4 regions of the Salipaludibacillus sp. HK11 genome follow, and region 1 is predicted to be linked to each of the others. Evidence: predicted binding sites of a transcription regulator. Region 1 holds the regulator's gene; each other region holds the start of a gene.
What was found. The regulator Rex, encoded in region 1, represses fermentation and respiration genes when NADH is low (regulators of the CRP and FNR family bind a similar motif). The targets are predictions, from matches to a motif close to TTGTGAAATATTTCACAA.
Positions count from the first base shown of each region.

Region 2: a site for Rex is predicted at 2,300-2,317, ahead of ACM26V_RS09685 (TIGR04053 family radical SAM/SPASM domain-containing protein). Genes of this name have one in related genera too.
Region 3: a site for Rex is predicted at 1,845-1,862, ahead of adhE (bifunctional acetaldehyde-CoA/alcohol dehydrogenase). Genes of this name have one in related genera too.
Region 4: a site for Rex is predicted at 2,292-2,309, ahead of ACM26V_RS09360 (cytochrome C oxidase subunit II). Genes of this name have one in related genera too.

Region 1 is NZ_CP181045.1:4,282,814-4,287,735, reverse strand. It holds gene ACM26V_RS20420 (YdiK family protein) at 1-148, shown strand, start outside; gene ACM26V_RS20415 (MDR family MFS transporter) at 196-1,608, opposite strand; gene ACM26V_RS20410 (redox-sensing transcriptional repressor Rex) at 1,743-2,381, opposite strand; gene moaC (cyclic pyranopterin monophosphate synthase MoaC) at 2,462-2,944, opposite strand; gene ACM26V_RS20400 (ABC-F family ATP-binding cassette domain-containing protein) at 3,167-4,922, shown strand, end outside.
Region 2 is NZ_CP181045.1:1,960,431-1,965,352, forward strand. It holds gene ACM26V_RS09675 (EAL domain-containing protein) at 1-23, opposite strand, end outside; gene ACM26V_RS09680 (alpha/beta hydrolase) at 271-1,059, shown strand; gene ACM26V_RS09685 (TIGR04053 family radical SAM/SPASM domain-containing protein) at 1,115-2,236, opposite strand; gene ACM26V_RS09690 (hypothetical protein) at 2,379-2,801, opposite strand; gene ACM26V_RS09695 (L,D-transpeptidase family protein) at 3,088-3,894, opposite strand; gene ACM26V_RS09700 (cold-shock protein) at 4,033-4,230, opposite strand; gene ACM26V_RS09705 (cold-shock protein) at 4,338-4,535, opposite strand; gene ACM26V_RS09710 (HD domain-containing phosphohydrolase) at 4,843-4,922, opposite strand, start outside.
Region 3 is NZ_CP181045.1:1,181,770-1,186,691, forward strand. It holds gene ACM26V_RS05930 (hypothetical protein) at 1-1,335, opposite strand, end outside; gene adhE (bifunctional acetaldehyde-CoA/alcohol dehydrogenase) at 1,988-4,591, shown strand.
Region 4 is NZ_CP181045.1:1,882,213-1,887,134, forward strand. It holds gene ACM26V_RS09340 (hypothetical protein) at 46-207, opposite strand; gene ACM26V_RS09345 (hypothetical protein) at 258-644, opposite strand; gene ACM26V_RS09350 (flagellar basal body-associated FliL family protein) at 866-1,336, shown strand; gene ACM26V_RS09355 (DUF2161 domain-containing phosphodiesterase) at 1,396-2,124, opposite strand; gene ACM26V_RS09360 (cytochrome C oxidase subunit II) at 2,422-2,781, shown strand; gene ACM26V_RS09365 (hypothetical protein) at 3,029-3,187, shown strand; gene ACM26V_RS09370 (reverse transcriptase-like protein) at 3,236-3,895, opposite strand; gene ACM26V_RS09375 (LacI family DNA-binding transcriptional regulator) at 4,417-4,922, shown strand, end outside.

The sequences.
Region 1 (4,922 bases):
ATATTTAGCGATCCAATCAGCAGATCAAACTACTGGATGGGGAATCTACACAATTCTGTTCATGGCATTTGCAGCTTTTGACTATTTCTTAGCTTTTCGCCATTTCGGCGGCGTCGCCAAACAAAATCAGGAGAATAACAAAAAATAATTATTAATGAAGCCCTTCGACAAATCTGATCGAAGGGCTTTCTGTTATCAATTAATTTCTTCCTGTTGTTTTCGATGTTCCTTACCTAATAATAATCCCGCTGGAATAGATAGAAACGCCAATACCGCAATAACGAGAAAACCTTCTGTTACAGCCGTTAGACTAGCTTCTTCTAATGTAACGCTACTCGTTGCCATCACTTGTCCACGACGAACCTCAAAATATATCGAAACGAAGACGATCCCTAATGCGGAACTCATTTGTCGCAGGACATTATTCATCGCAGATCCTCGGGAGATAAACTTCTCTGGTATGGCATTCATCCCAGCAGTTGTCGCTGGCATCGTACTTAACCCCATTCCAATTCCCCTTACCGCATTCAGAACAAAGATAACCCATATTGCTGTATCCATTCCAATCAGTCCAAGCAATAAAGTCCCAACAGCACCAATCGTTAATCCTGTCGTGACAATCACCGACGGCCCTTGGCGATCCAATAACCTCCCGCCAATTGTCATGAATATACCCGCTAGTAAAGCCGACGGCAGAAACGTCAACCCGGTCATGATCGCACCCAACCCGTAAACTTGCTGAATTAATAGCGGCAGAAGAAAGATTCCTCCAAACAATGATATCGAACTGATCATTGCTACCCATACACTGTATGTGTAAGCTGGAATTTTAAAGATAGACAAATCTAGTAACGGTTGGTCTGTACGGTTCTCAATACGGACGAATAGATACAACGATAAAAGACCTAATAGCAAAAGGCTGATATTCGTCACGTCTCGTAAATCGTTAAGTTCGGACACTCTACCTAACGCAAACAACATCGAACCTACACCTAGCGTTACCGTTAGAAACCCCCAACGATCAAAGCGAATATTAGCGACTTTTTTCGTCTGCTTTAAATAGTAGATTGAAAAGATTAATCCGAGAACCCCTGATGGGATATTGAAAAGAAATAGCCATTCCCATGAGCCCATTTCTATGATTATTCCTCCAAGAGTAGGGCCGATTGTCGGCGCCATCATCGCAGCTATTCCCCAAACCCCCGTAGCAAGTCCGCGTTCTTTTTTTGGAAATGCTTCAAATATTAATGCTAAAGACAAAGGCATCATCACACCACCACCAACGCCTTGTACCCCTCTAAAAAAAATCAAAGAAGACAAATCCCACGAGAGTGACCCTAATATAGAGCCTAGAATAAACAAAGATAATCCAGCTATATATAGCTGTTTCTTGCCAAACTTATCACCTAAATAACCAGTTAAAGGCATGATCATCCCCATCGTAACCATGAAAATTGTAATCACCCAGCCTGTCGCTACTGCATCCGCTTCAAATATGTTCATTAAATGAGGCACCGCTGGATTCAACATGCTATTATTTAAAATAATTGTAAACGTCCCTAATAAAACCGTTATAACTACCAACCATTTCTGCGGAACCTTCGCCATGATTTCATCACTCTTTCCTTCGTCTCACGAAATATATCTGTTAATCTACTATACCACGAGTTTTATCTACGTGATCATAAAATCCATGCAAAACAAAAACAGGCCTCCACAAATAGAAGACCTGCTACGTTCCTTTATAATGGATAATGTTTTAAGAAATAAATGAGTGATTGCAACTCTACTGAAAGATCAATATGATGAACCCTCACATCATCAGGTACTGACAACCTTGCAGGCGTAAAATTCAGAATCCCTTTGATCCCTGAAGCTACTAGCTGATCAGCGATAGGTTGTGCAACGTGTGATGGAACAGTTAATATCACGACTTCCACATTATTATTTGCAATGCGATCAGCAAATTCATTCAAATGGTAAATCGGCACTTCACCTATTTCTTTCCCTACTTTATCTTCATCCACATCAAAAGCCATTTCAATTCTCGTATTATTTGTTTTGCTAAAGTTATAATTTAAAAATGCCGTTCCCAAGTTTCCAACACCAACGAGTGTTACTTTTGTTAACTCATCTTGATCTAACGTCTTCCTGAAAAATGATAGCAAATAATTCACATTATACCCATAGCCTTTTTTCCCTAACGCACCAAAATAAGAAAAATCTCTACGAATTGTAGCAGAGTCGACTTTTACCGCTTCACTCAATTCAGACGAAGATACACGATGTTTTCCAGAAGCCTGTAAGCCTTCCAAAAAACGATAATATAGTGGCAAACGCTTAGCCGTTGCTTGCGGTATTTTTGCTTGATCCATATCCATGAAACATTGCCCCCCATTCTCATATTCTTACTTCTACTCTAGTCACGCTATTTATGATTACTTTATCATTAATATCAGAATTAACTTCGTTTGAAATCGCCGCTTTTCCCACCCGTTTTTTCACATAAGTAGGTTTCACCAATTACCATGCCTTTATCAATAGCCTTACACATATCATAAATGGTTAACGCTGTCGCAGACGCCGATGTTAACGCTTCCATTTCCACTCCCGTACTGCCTTTTGTCTTCACAGCAACTTCAATCGCCAATTGATATGTATCTTCCTTCACATTCCAATCAAACTGAATGTCGACACCCGACAATGATAATGGGTGACACATTGGAATCCATTGGGACGTGTTTTTAGCTGCCATTATCCCAGCAACTTGAGCAACTGCTAACACATCGCCTTTCTTCATTTTACCTTGTTGAATTGCTTCATAAATTTCTTTGTTCACATAAACACTTGATGTTGCGACAGCAGTTCTGACCGTCTCGTCTTTATGTGAAATATCTACCATTTTAGCACGGCCTTGCTCGTTAAAGTGTGTGAAAGAGTCCATGAACATCCCCCTTTATTTCTTCTTTCATTGTACACCATTCTTTCACAAACTGCATAACTTTGTGATTATGAAGTAAACAACTACTATATTTCCTCGTTCAAATTTCTACTTTCTCCTTAGCACTAGCTAATTATCGCCACAATTCAGTTGCCATTGTTGTTCGTTCTCATGTACACTTAGCTTGTGAAATGAATGGAATTTGATTGTGAGGATGACCAAAATATGATTTTATTACAATGTGCACAAATATCAAAATCATTCGGTACAGACGAAATTCTGTCCAATGTAAAATTAGAAATAAAAAGTCATGAACGGATTGCGCTCGTAGGTAGAAACGGTGCTGGTAAATCAACATTGCTAAAAATTATTACCGGCGAACTTCCTTATGATTCGGGAAACTTAATGATCCCAAAGGACGTTAATATCGGTTATCTCGCTCAGGATAGCGGTCTTGAATCATCACGTTCCATATGGGAAGAGATGTTAACTGTTTTCACCGCTCTAAAAAAAATGGAACAAAACTTGCGAAAACTAGAAGAAAAAATGAGTGATCCTGATCAACCTGATTACGAAAAGATTCTGGAAGAGTACGATCAATTACAACAAGATTTTAAAGACCGTGGTGGCTTTCAATATGAAGCAGATATCCGCAGTATTTTATCTGGCCTTAATTTTAAAAATTTTGACTACAGCACGTCAATTAATTCCTTAAGTGGCGGACAAAAAACCCGATTAGCTCTAGGGAAACTCTTACTGTCGAAGCCTAGCCTATTAGTTTTAGACGAGCCGACAAACCACCTCGACATTCAAACGTTAACTTGGCTTGAGAATTATTTAGCAGGTTATGATGGAGCTATCCTCATCGTCTCCCACGACCGTTTTTTCCTTGACCGTGTTGTCGACTATGTATACGAACTTTCCTTTCATCAAACGCTGAAATTTACAGGGAACTACTCAAAATACTTAGAAGAAAAGGCACGAATGTATGAACAAGAGATGAAGCAATTTGAGAAACAGCAAGGAGAAATTAAGAAATTAGAAACATTTGTGCAAAAAAACTTAGCTCGCGCTTCTACAAGTAACCGAGCAAAAAGCCGTCGAAAACAGTTAGAAAAAATAACGGTAAAAGATAGACCTTCCTCTGAAGATCAGTCAGCAAATTTTCGATTTAATATCGATCGACAAAGTGGCAATGACGTATTAATGATCAACGATTTGACTGTTGGATATGATAGCAAACCTTTATTTGAAAATGTGTCGTTGAAAATGGACCGTGGTGAAAGTGTTGCATTGATCGGACCAAATGGTATTGGTAAATCGACGCTCATTAAAGCCATTGCTGGACAAATGAAGTTAATCAAAGGTGACATCCGTTACGGAAGTAATGTATCTATCGGATACTATGATCAAGAACAAACGAACCTTACATCAAGTAAGTCTGCTCTCCAAGAACTTTGGGACGAATATCCACAGACAAATGAGAAAGACATTCGCACTGTATTAGGAAATTTCCTTTTTACTGGGGAAGATGTATTAAAAACTGTTTATGACCTTAGCGGTGGCGAAAAAGCTCGTTTATCGCTCGCTAAATTGATGATGCAAAAAGCCAACCTTCTCATTTTGGATGAGCCGACAAACCATTTGGATTTAGACAGTAAAGAAGTATTGGAAAATGCGCTTATCGAATATCCTGGTACGCTATTATTCGTATCCCATGACCGCTATTTTGTTAATCGAATGGCTACAAGAGTCGTAGAACTAGCTCCTCATTCCATGACAAGTTTTCTTGGTGACTATGATTACTATGTTGCTAAAAAAGAAGAACAAGCGGAGTTTAAACGATTAGAAGCTGAAAAACTTGCCGAGAAAAAGTCTGGGTCTGTGCAATCAGCACCTGATAAACAATCGAAATCAGATTATGAACGAAATAAAGATCAACAAAAACTACAACGTCAACAACAACGTCGCATCGAAGATC
Region 2 (4,922 bases), 2.3 Mb from region 1:
ATTTCATTATTTTGAAAATACAAAAGGTTACAACTCCCTCAGTAAAATTTTCCAATTGAAACTTTCTGTAACTTATTATACATCTTTATACCTAGGATGGGAAGTACTAAATTATGCTAAATATCCTATTATCATTTCACTGTATTTTGATAATCTATAATTAGCTGCTTTAATTTTTTTCTCAAAGGGAAGCAAAATAAAAGGTGATATAATATGTCCATTCATTTTATTCTAAAGTGGAGTTTAATCGTGGGATTATGCACTGCCCTTTTGTACGGGTTACATCTCGGACTGTTTTATTTCAATCAGGAAAAGTCTCTGTTCCTACAGCCTCAACTTACAGAAGAAAGTGCTCATGCAGTAACAGTCGAAAATGATAACGTTCAAGAGATAACGATAGAAGTTGAAGATGAAGTTAATTTACGAGGCTGGCTCGTTGATAACAGAAAAGATAATATTTCTCCTTCGCCACTACTGATTTACTTTGGTGGGAATGGTGAAGAGCTCTCAAGAATCATCACTCAATTTGAAGCTCTTGATAATTGGTCTGTCTTATTAATGAACTATCGAGGTTACGGTTTAAGCGATGGAACGCCAAGTGAAGAAAATTTATTCCATGATGCCACTAAAATACATGACGTTATAACAAATCAGGAAAGCATTGATGAAAATACAGTTGTTGCAATGGGGCGAAGTATGGGAACGGCTCCTGCTACACACTTATCTAAAAAACGAGACATGTCAGGTACTATTCTTGTTTCTCCTTATGACAGTCGAACAGAGCTGTCAAAACATCGTCATCCTTTCTTACCTATTGACTGGCTGATTCGTCATCCTTTTGAGCTTAGTGATAAAGCACCTAACATTGATTCTGCTTTATTAGCCTTTATTGCGTCAGAAGATCGTGTTATTCCACCTGATCATTCAGAAGTGACAATACAATCATGGGCTGGGAAAACAGAAGAAGTCTGGCTCGATGGGGTTGGTCATAATAATTTGCAATCAGATGCTAAATATTTGGAGAATATAAATCAGTTTTTAGCACGAAAAATAGAATAAATTTGAATAACTTAAAAATCCCCCTCCTGTAATAGCAGACGGGGGATTTTTTGATTTATTGCGCATTTTTTCTCATCGATTTTGGGATATATACACAGTATGGCTCACTTTCTAAATAGTCACCTGTCATCGCATACGCTCTAGAACGCGACCCGCCACAGACATGTTTAAATTCACAAACACCACATTTCCCTTTGTATAAGTCTGGGTTACGTAAAGATTTAAAGATTTCTGATTCCCGATAAATATTTGCTAGCGGCGTCTCTCTCACATTGCCAGCTTTAATCGGCAACAGTCCACTTGGGAAGACATCTCCTGTGTGAGAAATAAACACAAAACCATTCCCGTCATTCACCCCTTTAGGAGCTCTGCCAAGGCCATCTATTTGGCCAGTTGAACCACTTTTTAACGCATCCTCGTACCGAATATCTGATCCTTCACTGGCACTGATTTTTTCACGCATCTTGTTTTGAATAACAACTCTACGATGATGTTGCGCTGCTGTTGTTTTGATATCAAACGGTACGCGCTTTGACAAATCATAAAGCCATTGAAATACCTTTTCATGCTCTACAGGTGAAATCATATCTTCTTGTTGCCCTCTGCCTGTTGGAACGAGAAAAAACACACTCCATAACACACAATCTAATTTTTCTATCATCTCAGCCATTTTCTCTAAATAATCGTAATTATATTTAGATATAACTGTATTTATCTGTAATGGCATATTCAAATCGTGTAAGTAATTGATCGCATTCATCGTTAAATCAAATGATCCTCTAGTTCCTCTAAAGTGATCATGAATTTCTGCATTGTGCCCGTCTAAACTAAATGCCCACCTCGATAAACCAACTTCCTTTGCCTTTTCCATTGCTTTTTTTGTGACATTCGGTGTTGCTGAAGGCGTCATGGAAACTCGTACACCTTTATCAATGGCATACTTAGCTATATCAAATACATCTTCACGCATCAAAGGATCTCCACCTGTGAAAACAAGCATAGGATTATTCATCGAATGGATCTCATCAATCAATTTTTTACCCTCATCAAAAGAAAGCTCTAATGGATGTCGATGGTATTGAGCTTCTGCTCGACAGTGTAAGCACTTTAATTCGCAAGCTCTCGTTAATTCCCAAATAACAATGAATGGATTTTCTTTATAATCTCGAGGAAACATATTAAACCCTCCCAGTATTGTCTTACTCATAATATGAGCTTAACTCATGAGAGCTCATCACTGATGTGATAAAGGTCACAAAATCAACAAGAAAACGTTCTTGTTCACATTATCTAGAAGAAGTTAAGGGGTCTCTACCATCTTACATTTGACCAATGATAACAAGAAGAAATACAAATACCAACAATCCTATAGAAACAATCCATGAGACAGCATGATCTTTAACTGACGACGTAGTAGCATCGCTGTCTTTATGATCGTCAGCATAGTTAGATTCCTCTTGAACATCTGATTCCCCACTTATGAAGGCTTTTTCCTTTCTACCTATTTGAAAGTTCGCTTTCTTGTTCAGCCTATTCAATTGTTCTATAATTTCAGCTAATGCTAAGAAAAAAATCCCTATTGCAAATCCAGAAAACCAGTATGCTATAATAACCCCCCAACCAAAAGATATACCTTCGCCAAAATCATCTGTTTGAACAATAAATCCGCTTATAACAGTAACGATAAAAATTATGAAAGCAACAACCAAAAGAAGCCTCGACACAATATTTTTATATTTCAACCTATTTCCTCCTTAAAAAAATTAAGTAACAGGAATACATTCGACAAAAAAAGGTATTTCCCTTTCTTTTATTGAAAATAAAAACAACATTAACGATATAAATTATTAGAAAATCTTGGTTTGTCGCCAAGTCCTTCATGGCGAAAGCCTTAGTTTATCTTATACTGTAATCCTTTAGCGACGTTAATCATTTCTAAAATTAAAATGAAAGACTCCCATTAGTTGTTCGTGGGGGTCTTTCACCTTGTGTTTTTTTCATAAGTTATCTACTTTTAGACTTCGTGGTTTAATAAGACATAATCTGGGGAGGCGGAGGAATATAAAATGTATATTTGTCTTCAACATTGCTTTCCATGGCTGATCGTGTCTCTGGACCAACAATTCCATCGATCGCTAATTGGTTATCTTTCTGAAATTCTTTAACAGACTCTTCTGTTCCTGATCTGAAACTTCCTTTTGTATCATCAGAACGATAACCTAATGTGACTAACTGTTCTTGGATTTCTTCAACTTTCTCCCCTATATTGCCGTAACTAAGGTTTCCACTTCCACCTATAGGTAATGCTTCTTCGTCTGCACCTGTCACAGTATACCCATGCTCATCAGCTATCGTATCAAATGAACTTTCTGAAGAAACAATTAACACAGGTGCAGAAACCTCAATTCTCTCAAACAACCATTGCACTTGCTCATTATGCATACGAACACATCCGGCACTTGCATAAGTTCCGATTGAATGAGGGTTACTGTTGCCATGAATTGCATAGGTATTTCCCTGTGTCCCGTATGGATTGATACCTAGCCATCGATCACCTAGAGGATTGCTAGGATCCCCTCCAGGAATCTCTTCTTTGTAATATGGACGATTTTTAATCTTATTAACAATCTGAAATTCCCCTTCTGGCGTTAAACTTTGACTTCTCCCAGTAGCTACATTAAAAAGTGCAATTGCTTTGTCATTTTCATAAAAGATTAGGTTATTGGTCGATTTGTTAATAATGACAAGTTGATTCCCTGATGCAGATACATGAGGCATTAGCCATACCCAAAACAACAGCCCAATTAACAAGCTCATAAAGCCCTTTTTCAACAAAATACATACCTTCTTTCTCCTAGTATATTAAACTATATGAAGAAGGGCTTAATCAGTTTCCATGGTACAACTAAATAATTTATTGCTGACAAAGAAAAAAAAGCCCCGATATCATCGGAGCTTTGCCTTTACAATCACTTATTTTTCTACATTAGTTGCTTGTGGACCACGTTGTCCCTCTTCAATGTCAAATGTAACCCTTTGACCTTCATCAAGGGATTTAAAACCTTCTCCTTGAATGGCTGAAAAATGAACGAATACATCGTCTTGACCCTCTACTTCAATGAAACCGAAACCTTTTTCTGCGTTGAACCACTTAACCGTTCCTTCTGGCATTAATCGTTCCTCCTAAATTTAAATATTTCTCTAATAAGTATAAACTGATTCGTGTAATATATTCAGAAAAACAAAAAAAGATTCCCTAAAAGGGAATCTTTTTATTATTACTTCGTTACGTTAGCAGCTTGTGGGCCGCGTTGTCCTTCTTCGATGTCGAAGTTTACTGCTTGGCCTTCTTCAAGTGTTTTGAATCCTTCACCTTGAATAGCGGAGAAGTGAACAAAAACGTCGTCTTGCCCTTCTACTTCGATGAAACCAAAACCTTTTTCTGCGTTAAACCATTTTACTGTACCTTGAGTCATTAAAAATTCCTCCTGTGCGGGGGTTACCCACATAATATTACTATTTGAGCTCTTCATTTATTCGTTCAAGATGAAAATCACTTACAATAAGCTTTTCTCTTTCAGTCATATCCGAACGTCAATAAGTTAACCTTAGTATAGCATAGAATCAAAAAAAAGAAAACTATATATCTAAATTTTTTTAAATAATTGTTTCATTAGCTCAGATTAATTAAAATATGGCGTTTAAAAAGGACAATCATCTACCAAGATCATATGGAAACGACTTAACCTGATTATACGGTTAATTTCAACCTATATGAACACGTTAATCATTCGACCTCTCTTCCATTAACTCCAAGAAAAGATTAGCATAGTAAGGATCGAACTGAGCACCTCGCCCATCAC
Region 3 (4,922 bases), 2.1 Mb from region 1:
AAAGAGTCCAAAGTGAGAGATCGCACTAGTTTGTGCCATGACCCCATAGTCCATCTGCATCGCACTTAAACTAAGAAGAGTTAATCCACCAAATACGGCACAAATCTGCCAACCGAAAGAGAATTGCATTAATGCATTAATTTCTTTTTTATCATTTCCTTTCGCCTTTTTTAAATTACGAAGAGCATAAATGGTTAATAGTATACCAATTGATACTAAAATGATGGAAGGCGGAAGCCACAAACTCCCTCTATCAGCACTAATTGCCAAAATTGAAAAGACAAAAATATGTCCAAAGAAAGGGATGTTAATCATAATTGGTGCTCTTTTAGCTGCTGTACTTCCGAAATCACCAGCTGTACAAGCCCCCGTTAGCCCTGAGTGAGATAATGCTCCAGCCATACCTGGTGCGAGGTTTCGAGCATTAGCAGTTTTGGCAAAATACATAATCAAAGAAATTCCACCAAACATCCACAATAGTTGTCCGAAAAACCCATAAGCCAGTACAGCATTCACGCCATCAATGGTAAATGCCTCACCGATTCGTGAACCACCTACCATAAAATTAGCTGCCAATACGACCGGTATTCCGCCGAACAACAATGCTCTAATCGTAGGACCGAAAGACCAGCGATATAGAATAGCACCAATGGCTGCAGCAATCATCATCGCAAAGAAAATTTGCGGTAACGCAATTATCGATTCTATCAACTGTGCGGCGTGGTAGGATAGAAAAAGTACAAATACTATTCCAGAAATCTCAATTAATCCTTTTTTAATGTATAAACGTTTATTCAAAATACGAGCTTTGTTATCAATTAAAATGATCGCGAGAACCAAGCCAATGTAGGCAATCAGCGGATAATAGGTACTTAACATGACATCCTGTCCAGTCCCAAGGATGAGCCTTATTAACCCTTCAATACCTAATAGCAAGAAGAATGATCTTAAAATAAATACAAATTGTGTGCGAGTTGTTCCTAATACTGTTTCTTCTTCTGATGGAACAACCATATCATCTGGTAAATCCTTTTTATTCCCAAGAATCTTTCGTAATTCTTGTCCACCGACAAAAAATGTAACGATTAATGCGATGATCGTAGTACTTGCCATCAAGTTAATGAAAGGAAATTCATTTAAACCAGGTGTAGATACATCACTTAATACGAGAATATAACCTAATGATAAACCAAAAATAACGATAATTAAAATCGGGGAATATCGAGTTCCCGCTACAACTGTTCTTGAAATAATCACCATAGGTATTAAAAAGAATAAAAGAATCCAAAATTGGTTTAATAACTGCAAATTTGTAATTTGTTCAACAATGTCCATTATACAACCCCTTCTTTAAGTTACTAACTCAGATTTTATATTAGCTTATTACTTTATGAAGGTAAATAGGATATTAGATAAATATGTAACAATATTGTTAAGAAATGAATACTCGCGCAATTAATTTTATTGAAAATTGAAGTGGGGGTTTCTCAAGTACCGACTTTCTAAATTTAACTAGATAGACAACCACGGAACTCATAAGGTCAATTTGTACATTAAGTCATCATTAATACTGTAGTCTACTGAAAGAACTCTCACACATGATATTATTAAGCGTATCTCTATTTCTATTATGACTTTCAACAATCATTACCTATGTAATAGTATTGGCAGTTAACAGCGATGTTAAAAGCTTATACTGTTTGAAGATGGGAGAGTTAGATAAAGCTTCTTTAACTTAAGTAAATAAAACATTATAACAAGTTTCATAAATGGAATAGGGGGAAAAATCAAGAGAATATATGATTTGTCGTTAAAAAGTCAAAAAGAATACGGTGTCATTGTGAATGTGAAATATTTCACAATAAACCTATTTATTTTTATAATAATTCACGATATACTACAAATGTAAACAACGAAGCAAAGAAGGATTTTATTTTTTTAAGTGATTATGTGAATATGTTCACAATAATATTAGGAGGAATGCAAAATGGTTGTAAATGAAAAGAAACTTAACAAAGTTGACGAAACTGTCAAGGCAGTGAACGAATTGGTTCAGAAAGGAAAAAAAGCACACGAGGAATTTCTTTCTTACGATCAAGAGCAAATTGATCGTATTGTGCAGGAAATGGCACTAGCAGGATTGGATCAGCATATGCCGTTAGCTAAGATGGCTGTTGAGGAAACCAAACGAGGTGTTTATGAAGACAAAATCATCAAGAATATATTTGCAACAGAATATATTTATAATGCGATAAAAGCTAACAAAACAGTTGGAATCATTCATGAAAATGAGCACGAAGAGATGGTTGAAATTGCTGAACCAGTTGGTGTTGTTGCTGGTGTTACTCCTGTAACAAACCCAACATCAACAACAATGTTCAAAGCACTTATTTCGATTAAAACGAGAAACCCAATCATATTTGCTTTCCACCCATCAGCGCAAAAATGTAGCTCTACAGCAGCGGAAGTTTTATATAAAGCTGCTATAAAAGCTGGCGCACCAAAAGATTGCATTCAATGGATTGAAAAACCGTCACTTGAAGGAACGCAACAGTTAATGAATCACCCAGGAGTAGCAGTTGTCTTAGCTACTGGTGGCGCAGCAATGGTAAAGTCAGCTTATAGTACAGGTAAACCAGCACTCGGTGTAGGACCAGGTAACGTCCCTTGTTATATTGAGAAAAGTGCATTAATTAAACAAGCGGTTAATGACCTAATTTTATCTAAGACGTTTGATAACGGAATGATTTGTGCTTCAGAACAAGCAGTCATTATAGATAAAGATATTTATGAAGAAACGAAAAATGAATTGAAAGCAAACAACTGTCATTTTTTAACAGATGATGAGAGGAAAAAGGTAGAAAAACTAGTAATTAATGAAGAAACGTGCGCAGTTAACCCTAAGATTGTAGGGATGCCAGCAGCAGAAATTGCAAAAATGGCAGGAATTCAAGTGAACAATGAAACAAAAATTCTCATTGCTGAATTAAAAACAGTTGGTCCTGAATCTCCCTTATCAAGAGAGAAATTAAGCCCGGTTCTAGCTTGTTTCAAGGTGAAGAATCAGGAAGAAGGATTTAAAAAAGCAGATGAAATGCTTGAATTTGGAGGGCTTGGTCACTCTGCGGTTATCCATTCAACAAATGATGATGTCATCCGCCAATATGGGTTAAAAATGAGGGCAGGAAGAGTTATAGCAAACGCACCATCTTCACAAGGAGCAATTGGAGATATTTATAATGGCTATCTCCCTTCATTAACACTTGGTTGTGGTTCTTATGGACGTAACTCCGTTTCACAAAATGTCGGGACAGTGAATCTCGTAAATATCAAAAAAATAGGGATGAGAAAAAATAATATGCAATGGTTTAAAGTTCCACCAAAAGTATACTTTGAAAAGAATGCAACGCAATATTTAGAAAAAATGCCTAACATTTCTCGCGCAATGATTGTTACTGATGAAATGATGGTGAAAATGGGTTATGTCGATAAAGTACTTTACTATTTAAATAAACGAGAAGATAAAGTGCAATATGAAGTTTTTTCTGACGTCGAGCCTGATCCATCCATTGAAACGGTCATGGCAGGTGCTGAAGCGATGATGAAATTTGAACCTGATGTCATTATCACATTAGGTGGAGGATCTGCTATGGATGCTGCTAAAGGTATGTGGGTTTTCTATGAGCATCCTGAATTAGAATTCCATGGCCTTAAGCAAAAATTCTTGGATATTCGTAAAAGAGTATTTAAATATCCAAAACTAGGTAGAAAAACTCAATTTGTTGCAATCCCTACCACATCAGGAACAGGTTCAGAAGTAACGTCTTTCGCTGTAATTACTGATAAAAAAAATAATATAAAATATCCATTAGCTGATTATGAATTAACTCCAGATGTAGCAATTATTGACCCTGTCTATGTAAAATCTGTTCCACCATCCGTAACAGCAGACACTGGGATGGACGTCCTGACACATGCGATCGAATCTTACGTCTCCGTTATGGCAAATGATTATACGGATGGGTTAGCAATTAAAGCAATTCAGTTAGTATTTGAATACTTGCCGAAAGCTTATAAAAATGGAAACGATGAAGTAGCTCGTGAAAAAATGCATAACGCTTCAACCATTGCTGGTATGGCATTTGCGAATGCATTTCTAGGAATCAACCATAGTTTAGCCCATAAATTAGGACCAGAATTCCATATTGCACATGGTCGTGCTAATACAATCTTATTGCCTCATGTTATTCGTTATAATGCTACGAAACCAAGAAAATTCACAGCGTTCCCTAAGTATAAACATTTCGTAGCTGATGAGCGTTATGCAGAGATTGCAAAAGTACTAGGTCTACCAGCAAAAGATACACAAGAAGGAGTAGAAAGTCTTGCACAAGCAATCATCAAACTCGCAAAAGATATGAACATTCCGATGAGTATTGAAGCTTGTGGAGTAGATAAAAAAGATTTTGAAGGCAAAGTAGAATACCTTGCTGACCGTGCATTTGAAGACCAGTGTACAACAGCAAACCCTAAATTACCTCTTGTAACGGAACTCGTTGAAATTTATCGTTTGGCGTATAAGGGAGTATAATGATTACTGTTTAAACCAACATGTATAGGAGGGATCTCCCTTCTATACATATATTTCATTCCGTTTTCGCAAAAAAGAAGAGGAGCAAATCCAAAAGTAAGCTTGTCTATTCGAGCTTGCTTTTTTAATATAATAATTTTAATAAGTGTGAATTAACAGAATTTATAGAAATATATGAAATTTCAACAAAATGTAAATAATATGTATGATTATATGACAATATTTAAATAATTATTGTAATTATATATTTACTGAATTATAATTATTTTATTAATTATTTTTCGGAAAACGCAAAATAATTTATTTAAATTAGATATATTCGTAATTAATA
Region 4 (4,922 bases), 2.4 Mb from region 1:
ACCACGAGAACTGTATTTCGTCCATAAACAAACTCCTTCTCCTCTTTACTCAATAACAAAACTATTAGAGAGCTGTTTTAGATCGAGCAGCACAATACCTCTAACATCACTGACATTTAATTCGTCAATGAACGTGTTCCCTGTTTGGATTTTGCGAGTCTGTCGTGCAAAGCTTTTTTCGACATTATTGACATCATCAAAGCCCATTCATAGTAAACCAAAAAACCTAGCATTAAATGCTAGGCTTCTCTTATTATTTAAATCGTTTTAGTTATGACACCATCATTAAAAGTAATATCAATATGTTTCGCTTCAACTTCTAGTTCTTTAGAGAAAAATCCTTCAACCACCCATTTTATCCAGAACTCCATAAATGAATCGACAATTTCACCATTCGGTAGTTTAGCATGTTCCCCCATCGTACCTTCTTCTAATTCAAGAATATAATTCAATTCTAAATTATGATAATCGTATAATACAAGGATTTGGTTATTCGATTTCTGAAAGTATATACCTGATATTTTTATAGGCGTACATTCAATATATGTCTTTGCAATAGAACGAAATGCACTCTCAAATCTGTCATAAAGATTCTCAGTATCTTTCAATACTTTTAAACTGACGCTTCTTTTTTCTGCACTCAAAATTTTTTTCTCCTTCTATTATCCTTTTATTATATACTCTATACTTAATATTAACAGTCCTATAAAATTTTCACAACCTACTGAATATAGGTTTCACTGTTGACACAACCATTATAGGACTTTATCATCCGCTTTTGCATACTTTGTATACAGGACTAAAGGATTATAATATACTAATTCAAAGTCTATATATAATATTCTAGCGAAGGATTGATGTTTTGATGGCAGAAAGAAACAATGATATTCAGAAAAATAAACTTAAAAACAAAAAACGAAAACCGATAATAATTTTTCTCGGGGGACTCTCTGTTTTACTATTAGTAATAACAATCATCGTCATCGTATTACCTAATGAGACGATTTTATCAGCCTATGATGAACTGACGAGTGAAGATGAACTGAATAGGGTTTATCACCTTGAAGAAAATGGGTATATGTTGGATAACGGTGAATACGTAAGGATTTCCATTTCTTTTCTATTAGAAGACAGTTCTAATATTGATAAACTATCACGAGGACAGGCTTTTCTAAGACATTCTATTACAAAATCAATTTCTGGTGCTGATCGTACTGACTTTCAAGGAAACAAAGGCCTCGAATGGTTTGAAAATGAAATTATGAACGATTTAAATCAATCGTTCTCTGATATTGATATTGAACGTGTTTATATAACAGGCATGGTAATTTCATGATTTTACAGTCAAATGCACATGATAACTTAATTTTCATGTTTCATTTGACTGTCTTTGATCTAGCTCTCATCATTCAATTTACCTAGATAATACTTCATAAGGTCAGGATATCCCTTCAAATCAAGTTTGCCTTTTTCACTAATAACATAAACGCCCCTTTTAATCCTCTCAAACCATCCATAATAGTTTTTCGTTAAGATTGATGACGTTTTTATTCCCGTTCCCATTTCAATTAACTTTTTGGGAGACAGCTCACCAGCTTGTTCAAGGTAACAAGCAATTTGAATGCAATTCTCTCTATAAGCTGTAAAAATTTGCGTCCTGTTTGATCCACCAATATTAAAATCAGCACTTCTTCCGTTTATTTCTTTTAACACTTCTTGCCTCTTCCGCTTGTTCTGAGTCATTTTTTTCCGAGACGAAATTGGTGTGGGTGGAAAGACAATTTCTACTTGTTTTCGTTTTCCTGAAACAGAAACAAGTATCAGACCTAATTCCAGTCTTTTAACTAACTGACATATATCGGTCCAACGCTTTGACCTCGGTTTGTACTTTGGCTTTGGTATAGCAATATAGACAAGTTCCGATAATTTCTTCCTCTTTGTAGCTTGGATGAGAAGGTCTACAGTTAAGTTAAGTTTTAATTCAATTATAATTAACTCTTCATCTTTCACTACTGCTATATCACAGTCTTTCACTTCTCCATAGACCTCAAAACCTTCATGCAAAAAATGTTTCTGAATTGGTTTGTATAAATCGGCCTCTTTCAGTTTTATTATTTCCTTCATGATGTAACCACTCTCCACTTTTGTAAAAACAATATCGTATTTAATTTTACCATGAAATACATCTTGCTTGAATTGATAGACTTACTATTCTCATCTCAAGCAAATGTAACATCAACAATCAATACGGGTCTTTAACACCAGCAAAAAATTAAATTTTCTTTAATACTGTGTGATATATCTCACCTCGTCATGTAGTTAACTCATATAAAATGAACCTATCACCAATTGGATGAAGGGCAATACAATACACGCCAACTTTCTATAAGGTGTAATAGAAAATTTAGGAGGGATTATTTCATGAAGAAAAAAATTTTTTCATCGTTGATTTTTGCTTCCATCCTTGTCTTATCAGCTTGTGGTGGAGATAATGAATCTGAGGAAGCATCGAGTAATAGCGGTGCTGGAGAAACTGTAGAAATTACAGCTACGAATTGGGATATTGAAACAGACGTAACTACTGTAGAAGCAGGTGAGGTGACTTTCACTTTAGTAAATGATGAAGGACATCATGGCATTTCCATTGAGGGAACTGACTTAACTATTGATGGTGAAGGATCTGATACAGTTACTCTCGAACCAGGCGAATATACAATTATTTGTACTATCCCATGTGGAGAAGGACACGAAGAGATGACTGCAGTAATTACTGTAACATAAGCTTAAATCGTCACCATAATGGAAGAGCTAGTCTCGACGAAATAATTGAGACCAGCTCTTTATTTTCGTTCTATCCATCTAACATCAATGACTTTTTCCTTGTATTAAAGTTAATATTATTTCTAAGCAAAATCAGACAAAAATAATATATCACAGAATACAATAAGTAACATATTTCTCAACAGTCCTCTAATATAATATAAAAGAAATATTATCTTACAAGAAAATTTATTGGAGGTCTTTATCGGTGCAAAAGAAAATTTTCGAAAATCTCTCTAACAATCAAAGCGTTAAACCAATTGAAGAACAGATTAGCGAATGGTTAGAAAGTAAGGATAACCTAACATCAATTGATATACAATTTAACGATTTTAATGCCGAGGTTACTTACGAAGAAGAGGTATAAAAATAGAATGACTATCAAACCGAAGTGCTAGTATTTGATATTAACACTTTAAACATGCAACTCAACCTCACTTGTAATTTCGATCTCTTTTAATGCTTGGGAAGCTAATTGATCTGCTTCCCGATTCTTTTTTCTCGAAATAAGTTCGTATTCAGCGCTGATTCCTAACTCATTCAGTTTACTATCAATCCGATCAGCCCACTGATTCAATACTTTCTCCATACACGCCCATTCTCCACGTAGTTGATTAATAACAACTTGGGAATCTCCAACAAAATTAACTGGTAAATGATGAGCGTCTAAATTTTCGACTTCCTTTAAACCTAGGTAAAGTGCTGCATACTCTGCTTCATTATTTGTGTGAAGTTCTCTTACTAATGCATTTTTTCTAATACGAAATGTTTTTCCGTTCTTCTCATAATATATTGCACAGCCTAATCCTGACATTTTTGTTGTCAGATCAAAACCACCATCAAAATACACAGTAATATTATGAGGTTCCGTATCAATTTCCTCGATATATTTTTTTAATTCCTTCAAATTTAATGTACTATCGTAATTATCTATAAATATTAAATTTTTCAATCGACCCGTTTTTTCTAAATCTTCCGCAGTGAATATTGCTTTTTCTGCATTCATCTCATCCGAAGTGAATGTTGCTTCTATTCCTTTTTTCGTTTTGTATGTTAATTCTAATCGAACCTTCACAATGGATCATCCTTTACTGTGCTATTTATGAATTCGCTGGTATAATTTCATCTATTATTTGCGTAGCTTATTTCTCAGTTTCCCCATCATCCCGGCTTAAATACGACACACGATGATGAAATTTAAATTGATGTAGCTTAAAAAATTAACTTGAAATTTTTAGCCTTTATCACCAAAAAAAGTCCTTTACTGTGTTCTTTAACATGAAGAACCGTACCCCCCCTTCTATATCGCATAGAGACTATCTCGATTCAAATGACACCCATCACAGACTCGTTTCCACATAGGGGTTACCCAAATTACGTTATCCGCGTTTATATAATTCAACCAATCTAAGTTTTGTAAATTCTCCGTAGTATAACATAAGGTGAAGATTGGTAAATTTCCTTTCCAACACTGATGTGTTTACTTGTGCTAATCCGTCGAATAGTTTAGTATTAGTATGAAAAACAACGTTGTTAACCTAACTATCTCCAATCATATGTTTCACAATCAAATTTAATTTTTTAGGAGGTCCTTCTATGGGAGTTACGATAAAAGACGTAGCAAGATCTGCCGGTGTTAGTTACTCAACAGTTTCAAAAGCACTTCGTGATAGTTCGCTAGTAAAACCAGGTACCAAACAAAAAATACGTGATATTGCCGCAGAATTAGGCTACCAACCAAATGCCGCTGCACGAAGTCTTGTATCCAAGAAATCTCAGACAATTGGAGTAGTGTGGCCTACAGTAGAAAGAACTGCTCAAGCCGCTCTTATAACTCGTATTAATCAGGAACTAGAAAAACGTGACTATACTACGTTATTATCTATCAATAAAATAGAGCAGGCTGTTAATACGTTTCAACGATTTGATGTAGACGCTATTCTAATCTTTAATGATCAAAAAAAATTGGAGAAAATGCACCCATCTTCGATTCCAGTTCTTACATATGGTGTTTCCGAAGGCTCTGATTATCCGACGATCGACGCTAATCGTCAACATGCGATTCGAATGGCTGTCGAAAAATTAGTCGAAAAAGGACACAA